3 regions of the Arthrobacter sp. Y3225209 genome follow, and region 2 is predicted to be linked to each of the others. Evidence: riboswitches for the same ligand, from Rfam matches in the RefSeq annotation. Region 2 holds a riboswitch; each other region holds the start of a gene.
What was found. Region 2 has a riboswitch for S-adenosylmethionine ahead of AC5RVB_RS07315 (bifunctional o-acetylhomoserine/o-acetylserine sulfhydrylase). Riboswitches for the same ligand answer to the same signal wherever they lie in the genome.
Positions count from the first base shown of each region.

Region 1: linked by a shared signal. The riboswitch ahead of AC5RVB_RS02630 (cobalamin-independent methionine synthase II family protein) and the one ahead of AC5RVB_RS07315 (bifunctional o-acetylhomoserine/o-acetylserine sulfhydrylase) in region 2 are both predicted to bind S-adenosylmethionine.
Region 3: linked by a shared signal. The riboswitch ahead of AC5RVB_RS14005 (hypothetical protein) and the one ahead of AC5RVB_RS07315 (bifunctional o-acetylhomoserine/o-acetylserine sulfhydrylase) in region 2 are both predicted to bind S-adenosylmethionine.

Region 1 covers NZ_JBNHFW010000002.1:240,208-245,073, forward strand. Annotated here, with positions in the region: gene pgm (phosphoglucomutase (alpha-D-glucose-1,6-bisphosphate-dependent)) at 1-1,068, opposite strand, end outside; gene AC5RVB_RS02620 (hypothetical protein) at 1,190-1,549, shown strand; gene AC5RVB_RS02625 (hypothetical protein) at 1,632-1,844, opposite strand; gene AC5RVB_RS02630 (cobalamin-independent methionine synthase II family protein) at 1,896-3,101, opposite strand; SAM riboswitch class IV at 3,118-3,242, opposite strand; gene AC5RVB_RS02635 (peptide MFS transporter) at 3,366-4,769, opposite strand.
Region 2 covers NZ_JBNHFW010000009.1:92,885-97,750, reverse strand. Annotated here, with positions in the region: gene AC5RVB_RS07330 (glycoside hydrolase family 2 protein) at 1-880, shown strand, start outside; gene AC5RVB_RS07325 (hypothetical protein) at 990-1,934, opposite strand; gene AC5RVB_RS07320 (VOC family protein) at 2,105-2,755, opposite strand; SAM riboswitch class IV at 2,917-3,033, shown strand; gene AC5RVB_RS07315 (bifunctional o-acetylhomoserine/o-acetylserine sulfhydrylase) at 3,113-4,429, shown strand; gene metX (homoserine O-acetyltransferase MetX) at 4,439-4,866, shown strand, end outside.
Region 3 covers NZ_JBNHFW010000028.1:38,241-43,106, forward strand. Annotated here, with positions in the region: gene AC5RVB_RS13990 (CPBP family intramembrane glutamic endopeptidase) at 1-675, shown strand, start outside; gene AC5RVB_RS13995 (hypothetical protein) at 776-946, shown strand; gene AC5RVB_RS14000 (VOC family protein) at 994-1,428, opposite strand; gene AC5RVB_RS14005 (hypothetical protein) at 1,509-1,943, opposite strand; SAM riboswitch class IV at 1,959-2,091, opposite strand; gene AC5RVB_RS14010 (hypothetical protein) at 2,355-2,648, opposite strand; gene AC5RVB_RS14015 (LLM class flavin-dependent oxidoreductase) at 2,694-3,713, opposite strand; gene AC5RVB_RS14020 (RBBP9/YdeN family alpha/beta hydrolase) at 3,805-4,356, shown strand; gene AC5RVB_RS14025 (ATP-dependent DNA ligase) at 4,367-4,866, shown strand, end outside.

The DNA of each region.
Region 1 (4,866 bases), on a different contig from region 2:
GCGGTCGATCATGGAGGAGGACACCAGGGTTTTACCCACCATGGCATCGCTGCTCCAGCCGGAGCGGTTGCGGTACAGGTAATCAATGGCCGTGGCGAGGTAGTGGTTGGGGTTCATCAGCCCGCCGTCGGGGGTCACAATCCCGTGCCTGTCGGCGTCGGCGTCGTTGCCGGTGGCAATGTCGTACTGGTCCGCACGGGCAATCAGGGACGCCATGGCGTAGGGGGAGGAGCAGTCCATGCGGATCTTCTCGTCCCAGTCCAGGGTCATAAACGCCCACTGCGGATCCACATTGGGATTAACCACGCTCAGGTTCAGCTGGTGCGCTTCGGCAATGGCGCCCCAGTAATCCACTGACGCACCGCCCAGGGGGTCGGCACCGATATGCAGCCCGGCACTGCGGATGGCATCCAGGTTCAGCACCGAGGGGAGGTCCTGGACGTAGTTCTGCAGGAAGTCGTAGGTCCCTACGGAGTCGGCCAGACGGGCCTCGCCCAGCGGAATGCGCTTCACGCCCTCCAGACCGGCCTCAAGCAGCTGGTTGGCACGGTCCGCCACCCAGTTGGTGATGTCCGATCCGGCAGGACCGCCCGTGGGCGGGTTGTACTTGAAACCGCCGTCTGCAGGCGGATTGTGGGACGGCGTGACCACAATGCCGTCCGCCTGGTCGGTCCGCGAAGCGTTGTACTTCAGGATGGCGTGGCTGACGGCCGGGGTGGGAGTGAAGCCGTTCCGTGCATCAATAAGCACGTTCACGCCGTTGGCGGCGAGGACTTCCAGGGCGGTGTTCTGTGCCGGCTCGGAGAGGGCATGGGTGTCCTTGCCCATAAACAGCGGCCCGGTGATGCCTGCCGAGGTGCGGTACTCCACAATCGCCTGCGTGATGGCAGCAATGTGCCGTTCATTAAAAGCACCGTTCAGGGAGGAACCCCGGTGGCCGGAGGTACCAAACGCCACCCGCTGGGCGATGTTCGATGGGTCCGGCGCGACGTCGTAATAGGCGTCCAACAGCGCGGTGAGGTCTACAAGGTCGGAAGGTTCGGCACGGTTGCCTGCACGATTAGACATACCCCTAAGCATGCCAAAGAAACACCGGGGGCGGCAGACGGGCTGCTACGCGTGTATCGCCCGCCGCCGCCGTATGCTCTTATCCACACAGCGGCGGGACCGGTGGGGAAGGCGGACAGGCATGAGCATGCAGGGCAGTGCAGCCCCCGGACGCGTCCGCGCCCGTGCCGTGCGCCGCGGCACCGTCGCGGGCGCAGTTTTCCTCAACGCGGCGTACGTCTGTGCAATGCCGGTGTTCTGGTTCTGCTGGACCCAGCGGAACGCATTTGCCCTGCCGGGCTGGGCCTCGGACACCGCCGGGATTGCCGGCGGCGTCCTGCCCGTCCTGGGTTTTGCGGCAGGATGGGCCGCCGCCGCCGTCCTGGTTGCCCGCGGTCGGCGGCAGGAGGGCTGGACGGTGTTCAATACCGTCTGCGCGCTGGGTCTCCTGTCCGCTGCCGCCGGAATGCTGACCCTGACCAGCGCCGGTCTGGACAGCTAGGGCGCGCATTTGGACAGGCTTTAAGCAACGGACTGCGGTACGCGGAGCGCTGCCCCGCGTACCGCAGTCGGACGAACCGGTGCTAGCGGTCCTTGTGTTTCGCCGTGAAATTCGCGTTATCGGCGTTCAGGCCCTGGGCCAGGTTCGAATGGACCTCGGTGCGCGGATCGGACCGGTCCTGGCTGCCGCTGCCGTCCGGCACCTCTTCGCCCAGGTTCTGCATGAGGTTGTCGGCGGCGTTCTCGATTGGATTGGTCGGCTCGGGTCCGGGATCCTTCGCGTTCGTATCAGCCATGATGCCCTCCTCTGACTTCGACTATCAGCAACCTTACAATTGCTACTTTAGTTACCAGAGACGGCTGCTGGCCAGCCGTGCACCTTCCCCGAGCGCCTCAAGCTTGGCCTGGGCAATCTGCGGATGAACCCGCCCGCCCAGGCCGCAGTCCGTGGAAGCAATAACGTTCTCCCGGCCCACCAGCCGCGCAAAGCGCTCAATCCGGTCCGCCACCAGCTCCGGGTGTTCCACCACGTTGGTGGCGTGGGAAACGACGCCGGGGATGATCACCTTGCCCGCCGGCAGCTTGGTGTCTTCCCAGACCCGCCATTCATGTTCGTGCCGCACATTGCCCGCCTCGAAGCTGTAACCCCCGGCATTGATCGTCAGCAGCGTGTCCACCAGGTGCCGGAACTCAATGTCCGTGGTGTGCGGTCCGTGCCAGGAACCCCAGCACAGGTGGAAGCGGATCCGGTCCTCCGGCAGGCCCCGCAGCGCATAGTTCAGCGCCTCCACCCGGATCTGGGTGAAGCGCAGGTAGTCCTGGACGGAGGGCTCCGGGTTGATCTGGTCCCAGTTCTCCGCAATGGACGGATCATCAATCTGGACAATCAGCCCGGCGTCGATAATCGCCTTGTACTCTTCCCGCATGGCATCCGCACACGCGTAGATGAACTCCTCCTCCGTGGCGTAGTACTCGTTGGCAATCCGGGAACAGGAACCGGGGGAGAGGGAGGCCAGGAATCCTTCCGTCAGACCTGCCGCGGCCAGGCCGGCCTTCAGATTCGCGATGTCCCCTGCCACGGCGTCGTGCCCGGTGTACTTCACCGGACCCGTGACCTTCGGGAAGATCTTCTGCGCCCCGGTGGTGATCCCCGATGACGGGTCGGTGTAGGCCGCAGCGAAGCGCTGCCGGTCGCGGCGGTCCCCGAAGCTTGTCAGGACAACGTTGCCCGGCGAGGAGCGGACGGGTTCCATCTCCCAGATGCCCGTCTCGGCCACGCTGAGACCGCTGAGCCTGGCGAAGGAATAGGACCACCAGGCGCCGTAATCCACGGCCGAGGACATGGCATGCCCGTACTCGCCGTCGTTGGGGATGTCGATGCCTGCCTGCTGCTGGCGGCGCACCAGATCCGCCACGGCGGCCTGCAGGAGTTCCGCGTAGCCCCCGGTATCCGCGGGATTCGCTTCCCGGGCGGCATTGGCGGCCAGCAGCTCCGGCGTGCGCGGCAGGGAACCGGCATGGGTGGTCAGAATACGGTCAGTGCTTTTACGCATGGGAATCCTCTGGGATTTCGTGCTCTTGCCCGCACCGGATGCCTGTAAAGGCGGAGCGGGCCGCTTCGTCATCCGAACCACCCGTGAAGCATGGGGTTGGTGCACGGCCAAGTCGGAGCTTGGCGGCCGTGTCTCCTGAAGCTGGTGCCATCCTAACCATGCCGTGCCGCCGGCACCAAGCACATGACAAAAAGCAAAAGGACGGCGGCTCCGGGAAGTCCCGGTGCCGCCGTCCATGAGGAGGCGCTGGTGCTGCAGTGCTTGCTAGCGCACGCCGCTCATCAGCTTCTTGATGGCCGGGGTCGCCGCTGCCAGGGCGATGCCCAGGACAATGGCGGTTCCGCCGCTGAACAGGAAGTAGCTGACCTCGGTCTCGGGGTTGTAGAACTGTGCCAGCCAGCCCGCGAGGGTGGTGCCCAGGGAAACCGAGAGGAAGAACAGGGCAACCATCTGGGTCCGGAAGACCTCCGGGGCCAGTTTGGTGGCCACGGACAGGCCGATCGGGGAGATGAAGAGTTCCGCGAAGGTGAACAGCAGCAGGATGCCGACCAGTGCCAGCAGCGGGGTGCTGTTGGCGCCGCCGCCGGAGAACGGGATGAAGGCGAGGAATGCCAGGCCCATGACGGCAAGGCCCAGGGCGAACTTCAGCGGCGAGGACGGCTGCCGGTCGCCCAGCTTGGTCCAGACCGCAGCGAAGACGGCTGCGAAGATGATGATGAAGATCGGGTTGATCGACTGCACCCAGCTCGGCGGCATGGTCCAGCCGAAGATGGTCCGGTTCAGGGACGTGTCGGCGTACAGCGCCACCACGGTGAACTGCTGCTGGAACAGGGCCCAGAAGGCGGCGCTGGCGATAAACAGCGGCATAAAGGAGTACACCCGGCGCCGTTCCAGCTTGTTGACCTTTTTGCTGCCCAGGATGATGACGAAGTAGGCAACCGCGGCCAGGATGGCCACAACGGCCATCACCACGGCCAGGTTGCCGGCGCTCAGGATGCCGAACACCACGGCCAGGACAATCACGACGACGGCGGCCGCCGCGTAGATCCCTACCTTGAGGTACTGCTGCCGAGGCAGCGGATTGGCCACTTCGTGGGCGGTCTCGGGCAGGTACTTGCGGGTCAGGCCGTACTGGACCAGGCCGATGGCCATGCCGATGGCGGCGAGGCCAAAGCCGTAGTGGAAGCCGAGTTCCACCTGGGCCAGGCCGGTCAGGAGGGGGCCCACCAGGGCGCCCAGGTTGATGCCCATGTAGAAGATGGAGAACCCGGCGTCACGCCGTTCATCCTTTTCTGCGTACAGGGTGCCCACCAGGGAGGTGGCATTGGCTTTGACGCCGCCGGAACCGAGGGCAATCATGATCAGGCCCGCTGCCAGCCCGGGTGTGCCCGGCAGGACGGCCAGGGCAATGTGGCCGAGCATAACGACGGCGGCAGAGTAGAAGAGCACGCGCTCGGACCCGAGGACGCGGTCCGCCAGCCAGGCAGCAAGAATGGTGGAGAGGTAGACACCGCCGCCGTAGGCGCCGACCAGAGAGGTTGCAACAGCAATATCGATGCCGAGGCCGCCGTCAGTGACCGAGTAGTACATGTAGTACAGCAGGATGCCCTGCATGCCGTAGAACGAGAATCGTTCCCACAGCTCGACACTGAAGAGATTGGCCAACATCCGGGGATGGCCGAAGAAGGTTTTACGCGCTTCTTGGACGCCTGGGTTACTGGGGGTATGGCTCACCCGTTAATGGTCCCACTCCCGAAGCGGGTGA
Region 2 (4,866 bases):
CCCCTACTTCCACGCCGGGCTGCTGGACCAGGGTTACTGGCCGGACGGGCTGTACACCGCGCCGTCGGACGCCGCGCTGGCTTCCGATATTGAACGGGCACGCGACCTGGGCTTCACCATGCTGCGCAAACACATCAAGATTGAACCGTTGCGCTGGTACTACCACTGCGACCGGCTGGGAATGCTGGTCTGGCAGGATCTGGTCAACGGCGGGACCACGTACCGGCATTCGGTGGTCACCGCTCCTGCCGTGGCAGGGACGCACCGGCGGGATAACGCGTATCTTGCCTTCGGCCGTGATGAGGAAGCCGGCCGGGCCGAGTTCCTGGCGGAGATGCACGGCACGGTGGAGCTGCTCCGCAACACTGTCAGCCTGGCCGTCTGGGTGCCCTTCAATGAAGCCTGGGGCCAGTTCGACGCCAACGCGGTCACCGCGCAGCTGCGCCGGCTGGATCCGACCCGCAGTATCGACCATGCCAGCGGCTGGCATGACCAGGGCGGCGGCGACATGAAAAGCCTGCACGTCTATTTCCTGCCGTTCCGGCTGCGGAAAGCCTGGCTGCGCGGCAGCCGCGCCGTTGTCCTCTCCGAATACGGCGGCTACAGCCTGCGCATCCCCGGACATACGTTCAATACCAAGGAGTTCGGCTATCGGAGCTTCCGGACCAGGCAGGCGCTGCAGCGCGCTTACCGCCGGCTGCATACCCGGCAGATCGAACCGGCGGTGGCGCGCGGCCTCGCGGCCACGGTCTATACCCAGCTCACCGACGTCGAGGACGAGGTCAATGGGCTGCTCACCTATGACCGGGCGGTGCTGAAGATCGACGCCGGGACGCTGCGGGAGGTTAATGCCCGGCTGATCCGTGCTGCGGGTGGGTAAACGCTGGTTCCGGTCCGTTTGGGATAAATCGACCGGTTTGGGAAATCCCTGCCAGTTTGCGGCGGAGGGAATTCCCAAAACGGCAGGGAATTCCCAACCGGCAGAGAGTTCAGCGCTGGCGGCGGGTTGGAGACAGGCCAGCTTGGATCAGCCGGTGGACCAGGCTCTCCGGGTGCTGCGCCGGCATGCGGATATCGCGCCAGGACCAGCGGACAAAATCGACCCCGGTTGCACGGATGGCGTCTTCGCGACGTTTTTCCCGCATCAGCGTGTCCCACGACGGAGGGAGTACGGATCCGTTGGCACCGTACTTCACTGCACCGTCGAATTCTCCGACCACCCGCTGGTCCTTCCAATAAAAATCTGTTCGGAAGTGACCCATTGAAGTAAGAAATTCATACTGAAGCTCCGGAACCGGAAAACCATGGCGGTGCAGAACTGCACGTGAATACGATTCCCCTGGGGACTCGGACCGGGGGTCGGCAAAGTCGATTACGCGCCGGGCCCTCGTCTGTTTGGCCATGTCGGGCAGATTCCGAGCCAGTTTTTCCAGCTCGTCTTTGTTCGTGGCTGGGCGGCCGTGCACCAGGTCCGGGCGCAGGACACTGTCCATAGCCGGAACCGAGTGCTCGAAAGCCAGATACGCGGCCATGTCCAGAGCGGTCTGTGCACGGGAGGTCAGCGACATTCCCTCAACAACATCGAGCGGTTCCAGCAGCTTGCGTTCCGTCCAGTGGAGACCGCCCCGGCGCCGGCCGTGGGAGGACGGGGAAGCCAGCAGTAGTACCTCAGGTGGTGAATCGATCACCGGTAGCCCCCAAATGACGGCGGCGGACTGCTGGACGAGGACGCGTTGCCCGGGCACTTGTTGTGATGCCGCCTGGATACGTACCCGCTCTTTTTCCCAGGCACGGAGCTGTCGCCATACCTCGACGTCGATATAGATCCCGGCACGAAGCCGCACCAGTTGCCCCGCCCGGCACTGCAGGGCAAGGGAACGGCGGCCTGAGCCGAAGGAATCGGCGTCAGCCGCGAAGATGAGCTCGGGATTCACGCCTTCAGGGTGGAAGGGCGGTGGCGTAGATGCGAGCGAACCAGGCTCAAATGTGGAAAACCTGCGGCTCGGAGAGAGAATCTACCGGTTTGGGAAATTCCTGCCACTTTGCAGCGGAGGGAATTCTCAGACCGGCAGGAAAACCCCAAACCGGCAGCAAAACCCCGGAGCTAGATCTCCACCCGGCCGTTGGCGGTGTCGAAGGTGACCGACATGATGCCGGGCGTGCCGGCCGGAGCGATCCAGGTGACGGCAACGCCCTCCAGCGGTGCCTCCACCGGGTGGCCCAGCCAGTCAGTGACCCGGGCAGCCGACCCGGCGATGGTCAGCGAATTCAGTTTCACCGAACCGGGCATCCCGGGAAGGGCATTGGAGGGGTGCAGTGCCTCGGTGCCGTCATCCCATCGCAGCAGGTAGGGCACCTGGGGATCCGCGATCAGGCCGTTGATGCCGATCTGGCGCCAGGTGAGTTCCTGGCCATCAGGGAATTTTCGGTTGCCCGGCACTGACGGGCGGCCCAGGCGTTCTTCGAAGGGCGAGAGGTCATCAACTGCGACGCACCACCCCATCCAGCCGCCTCCGCATTCGGAGCGCTGGCGGACGGCCTGCCCGAAGGGCGCCTTGTCCGAGGCAGGGTGGTTGAGCACCTCGACAACTTCCACATATTGGTTGTTGGCCAGGGGCAGGATCATATTGCGGGTACCGAATCGGGGGTGGACGCCACCCTTTACGAAGTCGGCTCCGAGAGCAGCAGCAATCCTCTCGGTGGTGGCCAAAAGACCGTCGGATTCACAGGCATAAGAAACATGGTCCAAGCGCATGCGGCTCATTGTGGCACGTTGTGATGCCCGTCTCGACTAAGGGAAGCCTAAGAAGAAATCCAGTTGCCTCAGGACACGAAATCTATACACGGGGCCGGTTATTTTTTCACGAAAAGTCATGAAGGTTGCGCATCCTCAGCGGATCAGTTTTTATGGGTGCAGGTCATGAGTGCCAGCAGATAGCCCCGGCTTGCTGGCCGGCAACCCTCCAACCGCGGTGGGGTGCCCCGGGTGAAGACCTGGCCGCACGCCAAAAGGGCGTCCGGCAAGCGCGGGTCCCACAAACCCCACCGGACATCCGGCGTACCCGGATGTTCCCGCGAAGGTAGTGTGCGGCCCCTGGCATGAGGGAGCATCATGAGTGCAGATTGGTCTTTTGAAACCCGTCAGATCCACGTAGGACAGGAGCCCGACGCCGTCACCGGCGCCCGCGCCCTGCCCATCTACCAGACATCGTCCTTCGTCTTTCCCAGCGCCGAGGCAGCCGCAAACCGGTTTGCCCTGGCCGATCTTGAACCCATCTACACCCGGATCGGAAACCCCACCCAGGAAGCGGTAGAGAACCGGATCGCGTCCCTGGAAGGCGGGGTCGGCGCACTGCTGCTGGCCTCGGGACAGGCCGCGGAAACCTTCGCCCTGCTGAACGTGGCCCAGGCCGGTGACCACATTGTGGCCAGCCCCAGCCTGTACGGCGGCACGTACAACCTGTTAAAGCACACGCTGAAGAAGTTCGGCATCGAGACCACCTTTGTGCAGGACCCGGATGACCTGGAGCAGTGGCGCACCGCGGTGCAGCCCAACACCAAGGCGTTCTTCGGCGAGGTGGTGTCCAACCCGCGCCAGGACGTACTGGACCTTGAAGGCATCAGCGCCGTGGCACACCAGGCCGGAGTGCCGCTGATCGTGGACAACACGCTCGCCACGCCGTACCTCATCCGCCCCATTGAATGGGGTGCGGACATTGTGGTGCACTCGGCCACCAAGTACCTCGGCGGGCACGGCACCTCCATCGCCGGCGTCATCGTGGATTCGGGGAACTTCGACTTCGCGGCGGACCCGGAGAAGTTCCCCGGCTTCAACACACCGGATGAGAGCTACAACGGGCTGGTCTACGCCCGGGACCTGGGGGTCGGGAGCCCGCTTGGCGCCAACCTGGCCTTCATCCTCAAGGCACGTGTGCAGCTGCTGCGCGATCTCGGCTCGGCGGTCTCACCGTTCAACGCGTTCCTTATTGCCCAGGGCCTGGAAACCCTCAGCCTGCGGGTGGAGCGGCACGTGGCCAACGCCGTCGAGGTTGCCAACTGGCTGGAGGCGCACGACGACGTCCTGTCCGTTGCGTACGCGGGCCTGGAGTCGAGCCCGTGGTTCGAACGCGGACGCAAGTACGGCCCGCGCGGAACGGGGGCCATTGTGTCCTTCGAGATTGCCGGGGGAGTGGAAGCAGGCAAGCGGTTCGTGGATGGTTTGGAACTGCACTCCCATGTGGCCAACGTGGGTGACGTGCGCTCGCTGGTCATCCATCCGGCCTCCACCACGCACAGCCAGCTGGGAGCCGAGGCGCAGCTCGCCGCCGGAGTCAGCCCCGGGCTCGTGCGGCTCTCCGTGGGCATCGAGCACATTGACGACATCCTCGCGGATCTCGAGGCCGGCTTCCGGGCCGCCAAGGGCGCGTAACGGGGCACCGTGACTATTCGGCATTCTGCACCGCAGCACCCCGCCACCGCCGTGGACGGGGTGCTGCGGTTCGCCTCGATCGGCGGACTTGAACTGGAAACCGGCGGATACCTGCCCGACGTCGTCCTCGGGTATGAGACGTGGGGCCAGCTGAACGCGGACGCGAGCAACGCCGTGTTTGTGGCCCACGCCCTCACCGGAAGCACCCATGTGGCCCGCGGGCACACGGATGAGCCCGGCTGGTGGGATGAGCTGGTGGGGCCGGGCCGGCCCGTGGACACCAATCGGTTCTACGTGGTCGCGGCGAATATGATCGGCGGCTGCTACGGTTCCACCGGCCCGTCCTCGCTGGACCCGCAGGGCCTGCCGTGGGGCTCACGGTTCCCGCTGGTTACCATCCGCGACGCCGTGCGGGCCGAGGCACGGCTGGCGGACCG
Region 3 (4,866 bases), on a different contig from region 2:
GGCGTCGCGGCGGGCTTTTACGTCCTGTTCCTGCTGTTGCTGAGTTTTGTGCCCATCAACATTCCCGGGCTCTCGGTGCTGATTCCGGACCCGGTGGTGGCGGCCTACGTCATCAATCTGGGTTTCTATGCGGTGGCTGGAATTCTGGCCCTTATTGCCGCCCGGCGGTATGTTGCCCGCGAGACCCGGGTCCTTGCCACCCGGCCGGTGCTGACCGCTGCCCTGATCCCGATTGGCGTGATCCTCACGATCATCGCTTCCATGGTGGGCGTGATCATCGCCGGCCAGGCCGAAACCGCCGTGAACCAGGAGGCTGTGCAGGGGCTGGTTACCGAAATGTCTCCCTGGCTGGTGGTGCCGCTGGTCGTCATCCTGGCGCCCTTCGTGGAGGAGTACATTTTCCGGCACCTGCTCATCGGCAAACTCAGCCGCTACTGGAACATCTGGGCGTGCAGCATCCTGTCGGTCCTACTCTTCGCCTCCATCCACATTGTGGGTAAGGAATCCCTGTCACTGCCGGTCCTGATGCCTTATCTGGCCACTGGTGCCGTCCTGGTCGGGTTGTACGTATGGGCAGGAAACAACTTCATGCTGTCCTACGGCGTGCATGCTGCGAAGAACCTGCTCAGCGTGGTGCTGATCTACGCCATTCCGCCGGAACTGCTGCAGCAGTAATCTCGACGCGGGAAATGCGGCCCCGCAGGAAGCCATGCCCTAGCATCGGTGGCAGGACCGGACCCGTCCCGGGGCCGGCACACAGAATCGGGGGATCGGCGTGTCAGTAGGCTCAGGAATCGGCGCAGTGTTCGTAATTTTGTATTTCCTGTTGGTGGTTGCAGTGGCCGTCCTTGTGGTCTGGGCCCTGGTACTCGTGATCATTTTCCTCCGGTTGCGGATTGCCCAGCTGCGCGGAGAGTTGCGCGGAGACACCGGAACGGTTAACTGACGCGGCCGGGGGCCCGCGGCCTGCGCCGCCGGTCCCCGGCAACCCCGTCAGCTGATGCAGAACTCGTTGCCCTCGGGATCCGCCATGACGTACCAGGAGTGCGGTCCCTGGCTTGCTTCGGTCAGGAAGGACGCGCCGCGTTCCTCCAAGGCGGCCCGGGCCGCGTCCTTATCCTGACCCTGAAGCCGGACATCCAGGTGAATGCGGTCCTTGACGGTTTTGGGCTCGGGAACCGGCTGAAACAGGACGCGCAACCGGTCCTTCCGGCCCACCTCGTCGGCAGGACAGATGGCGGCGCCGTCCCGCCAGACCCGGACACCGTTGTGCTCGATAACGTCCTCCGGGTTCGCCAAGCCCTGGTCCAGCATGGACGAAATGAAGTCCTGGTCCACGGGCTCCAGCGTCCAGCCCAGGGTCTCGGCCCACCAATCCGCCTGTTGGTGGGCATCGGTGCAGTCAACGCAGATCTGTATATTCGTCATGGCATTGAGGCTAGAACCCGAACAGCACGGCCGTCATCGGTATCCGGACAGATACAGTCCGCATATTAACCGGCCGGGAATCACGCCTGGCCGTCAATCCGCTCGGTTTCGGGAGCCCGGACCGGAGACCCGATGCAGGGCAGCACCCGCTCCGGCCGGGCCAAGTAGAAAAAAGAGCTCCGGGCATCCGAGCCGAAACCGCCGGGCACCATCAGTGTGGAGTATCGCTGGCACCACTGTGGTGTGTCGACGGCGGCGTCCAGGGCGGCGGCCACGGCGCCCACGTTGTGGAACCACATCAGCTGCTGCGTTCCGTCGATGACGAGGTGGATGAGGTCAAGCTCCGGGTCGGCTGCGACCTCGACGTCGGACCACTGATCCCACGCCTCGAGCCGGCGGCGGTGGATCCAATGGACGTTGTGGCCGGGCGCAAAACCGGAGCAGCTGCTGCTGATGGAAGAGTTGTTGAAGCCGGAGTTGTTGGAAGCGGAGTTGCTGACACTGGACGTGCTCACAGTGGGTTCCTTTTCAGGTTGTCCTTGCCTGCACCGGTTGGAGCAGGCCGCTTCGTCATCCGAACCACCCGCCGAACAGTGGGGTTGGTGTGGGGCCAGTCGGAGCTTTTATGCCCGGCGAACCGGGCGGAGGCCACATCTCGTGAAGCTAGAAACTACTGTAACCGAGGGCACCGACATTTCGACAGACACGCGTTATCAGGGTCTGGTGTGGTCGTGCGGCGTCGGGCGGCGGTGCGCCGGGCGGACCGGGACAGCGGCAACGAAAACTCCCGCTCGCAGAGCTCGCGAGAGTTATTAAAGCCGCCTTACCCGGCCCGTCCGGCACACGGCATCGCGTCTGGGCGATGGCACCCTGACTTGCCTGTCAGGCACTAGCCTCAATCACCAATTCGGCTGGCAGTCTTGAGCCTACGGGTCGTGGAAGTACCCCGTCGCGGGGTCAATGGACGAGAGGAAATCGCGAATAGCGGCCACGTGCTGTTCATGCGTGGGCGGTTCACGCCTGCCGAGGGCGTTGAATCCATAACCATTGTTGGGTCCCGAGACCCAGTCATAGAGAATCGTTCCATCCTCGTCACGCCTGCGCACTGCAAACGTCTCGCCGTCGACGGTGATTGTCCCAAGGCCCGTATAGGTACGCGTGTCCGGCGGTGCAGGGGCAAACACCCACCCCTCATCTGCGGGGTGGCGATCGCTCTCCATACGTTTGATCCTACCGAGCGGGGAGCGGTTCCTCACACCGCCCCGTTACCGCCAGCCGGCGTCCGGTGCCACCAGTTTGACGATGCTTTCGAGCAGGTGCGCGTTGTAGTCCACGCCGAGCTGGTTGGGCACGGTGATGAGCACGGTGTCTGCGGCCTGCACGGCAGCGTCAGCGGCCAGTTCGGCAGCGATCACGTCGGGTTCGCCGATGTAGCTCTTGCCGAACCGGGCGAGGCCCCCGTCGAGGTGGCCCACCTGGTCACGTCCCTCGGCCTGCGCGCGGAGACCGAAGTAATGCCGGTCCTCCCCGGTCACCAGAGGGATGACGCTGCGGCTCACGGAGACCCGCGGCGTGCCCTGGTGGCCGGCGTCGGCCCAGGCCTTGCGGTAGACCTCGATCTGCTCGGCCTGCAGCTGGTCGAACGGAACTCCGGTGTCTTCGGTCAGCAGGGTGGAACTCATCAGGTTCATGCCCTGCTCGCCGGTCCACTTGGCCGTGGCGCGGGTCCCCGAACCCCACCAGATGCGCTCAGGCAGACCGGGAGAAAGAGGATCGATGGCCATGGGGGCGGTTGTCCCGGTCATTGCCGGATCGGACTGGGCCACCCCGGCACCGGCAATGGCGGCACGGAACACCTCGGTGTGCTGGCGAGCCATGTCCGCGTCGGTGGAGTCCGGCCCCGGCACGTAACCGAAGGACTCATAGCCCCGCAGGGCAGGCTCGGGGGATCCCCGGCTGATGCCCAACTGCAGCCGTCCGCCGCTGATCAGGTCCGCCACGGCGGCATCTTCCGCCATCGAAAGCGGATTCATGTAGCGCATGTCGATCACGCCGGTGCCCAGTTCGATTTTGCTGGTCCGGGACGCCATGGCGGCAAGCGTGGGGAACGGGGCGGAGAACTGCGGCGCGAAGTGATGTACCCGCATGTACGCGCCGTCGACGCCGATTTCCTCCGCGGCTACCGCCAGCTCGATCTGCTGCAATACTGCGTCCCGGGCACTGGGCGTCCGGGACCCCAGTGCGTTCCGGTAGTGTCCGAAGGACAGGAACCCTATTCGTTTCATATCAGCCACAGCGCCGGAGCACTCTGCGGTATTCCCGGCCGTCCAGACCCGCGGCCGGGCGCCGCGAAACCACCGTAAGGAAACAGGCACAGTGCACATCACCATGGTCCCGGGTTACAACGGCTCACCACCCGACCAGTGGCAGAGCCGCTGGGAAGCGGAGCTGCCCAACGTCAGCCGTTTCGCGCCGTCGTCGTGGGATGAACCGGAGCTGGAGGACTGGATGGCGGCGCTGGACCGGGCCGCCGGAGAGCAGCACGGGGAGACCGTGCTCGTGGCGCACAGCCTGGGCTGCCTGGCTGCCGCGGAATGGCTGCTGCGAAATCCCGGTGGCGCCCGCGGCGTATTCCTCGTCAGCCCGCCTGATCCTGCCGCCGCATCCTTCCCGGCACCGGCCGGAACCTTCCGTAATCCGCGGCTGCAGGAGTTGCCCGTTCCGGCCCTGCTCGTGGCCAGCGAAAGTGATCCGTACTGTGCGTTGCCGGCAGCAGAAGCGATGGCCGCGGCATGGCGGGTTCCCGTGATCTGCGCGGGGGAGCTGGCCCACATCAATGAGAAAAGCGGCGTCGGCTACTGGGAGCAGGGCAGGGATTTACTTACCGCCTTCCTCGCAGGGCTGGGGGAACGGGCTCCGCTCGGATAAGAATGGGCTCATGCAACTTCCGGTGATGCCTCCCATTGCGCCCATGCTGGCCAAAGCGGTCAGTTCCCTCCCTGAGGGGGACTATCTTTACGAGCCCAAGTGGGACGGGTTCCGTTCCATCATTTTCCGGGACGGGGACGACGTCGAAATCGGGTCCCGGAACGAAAAGCCCATGACGCGCTATTTCCCCGAACTCGTGGAAGCCCTTAAGGCCAACCTCCCGGAGCGCTGCGTGGTGGACGGCGAAATTGTCATGGTGGCACCGGACGGCAAACGGCTGGACTTTGAACTGCTGCAGCAGCGTATTCATCCTGCGGCCAGCCGGGTGAAACTGCTCGCGGAAGAAACGCCGGCCCGGTTCGTGGCGTTCGATCTGCTGTCCCTGGGGGATACCGACTACACGGACAAGCCGTTCGCCGAACGGCGCGAGGCACTCGTACAGGCGCTCAAGGCAGCAAAGGCTCCGCTGTCCGTGACAGCGGCTACGGACGATCCGGCGCTGGCCCGGGA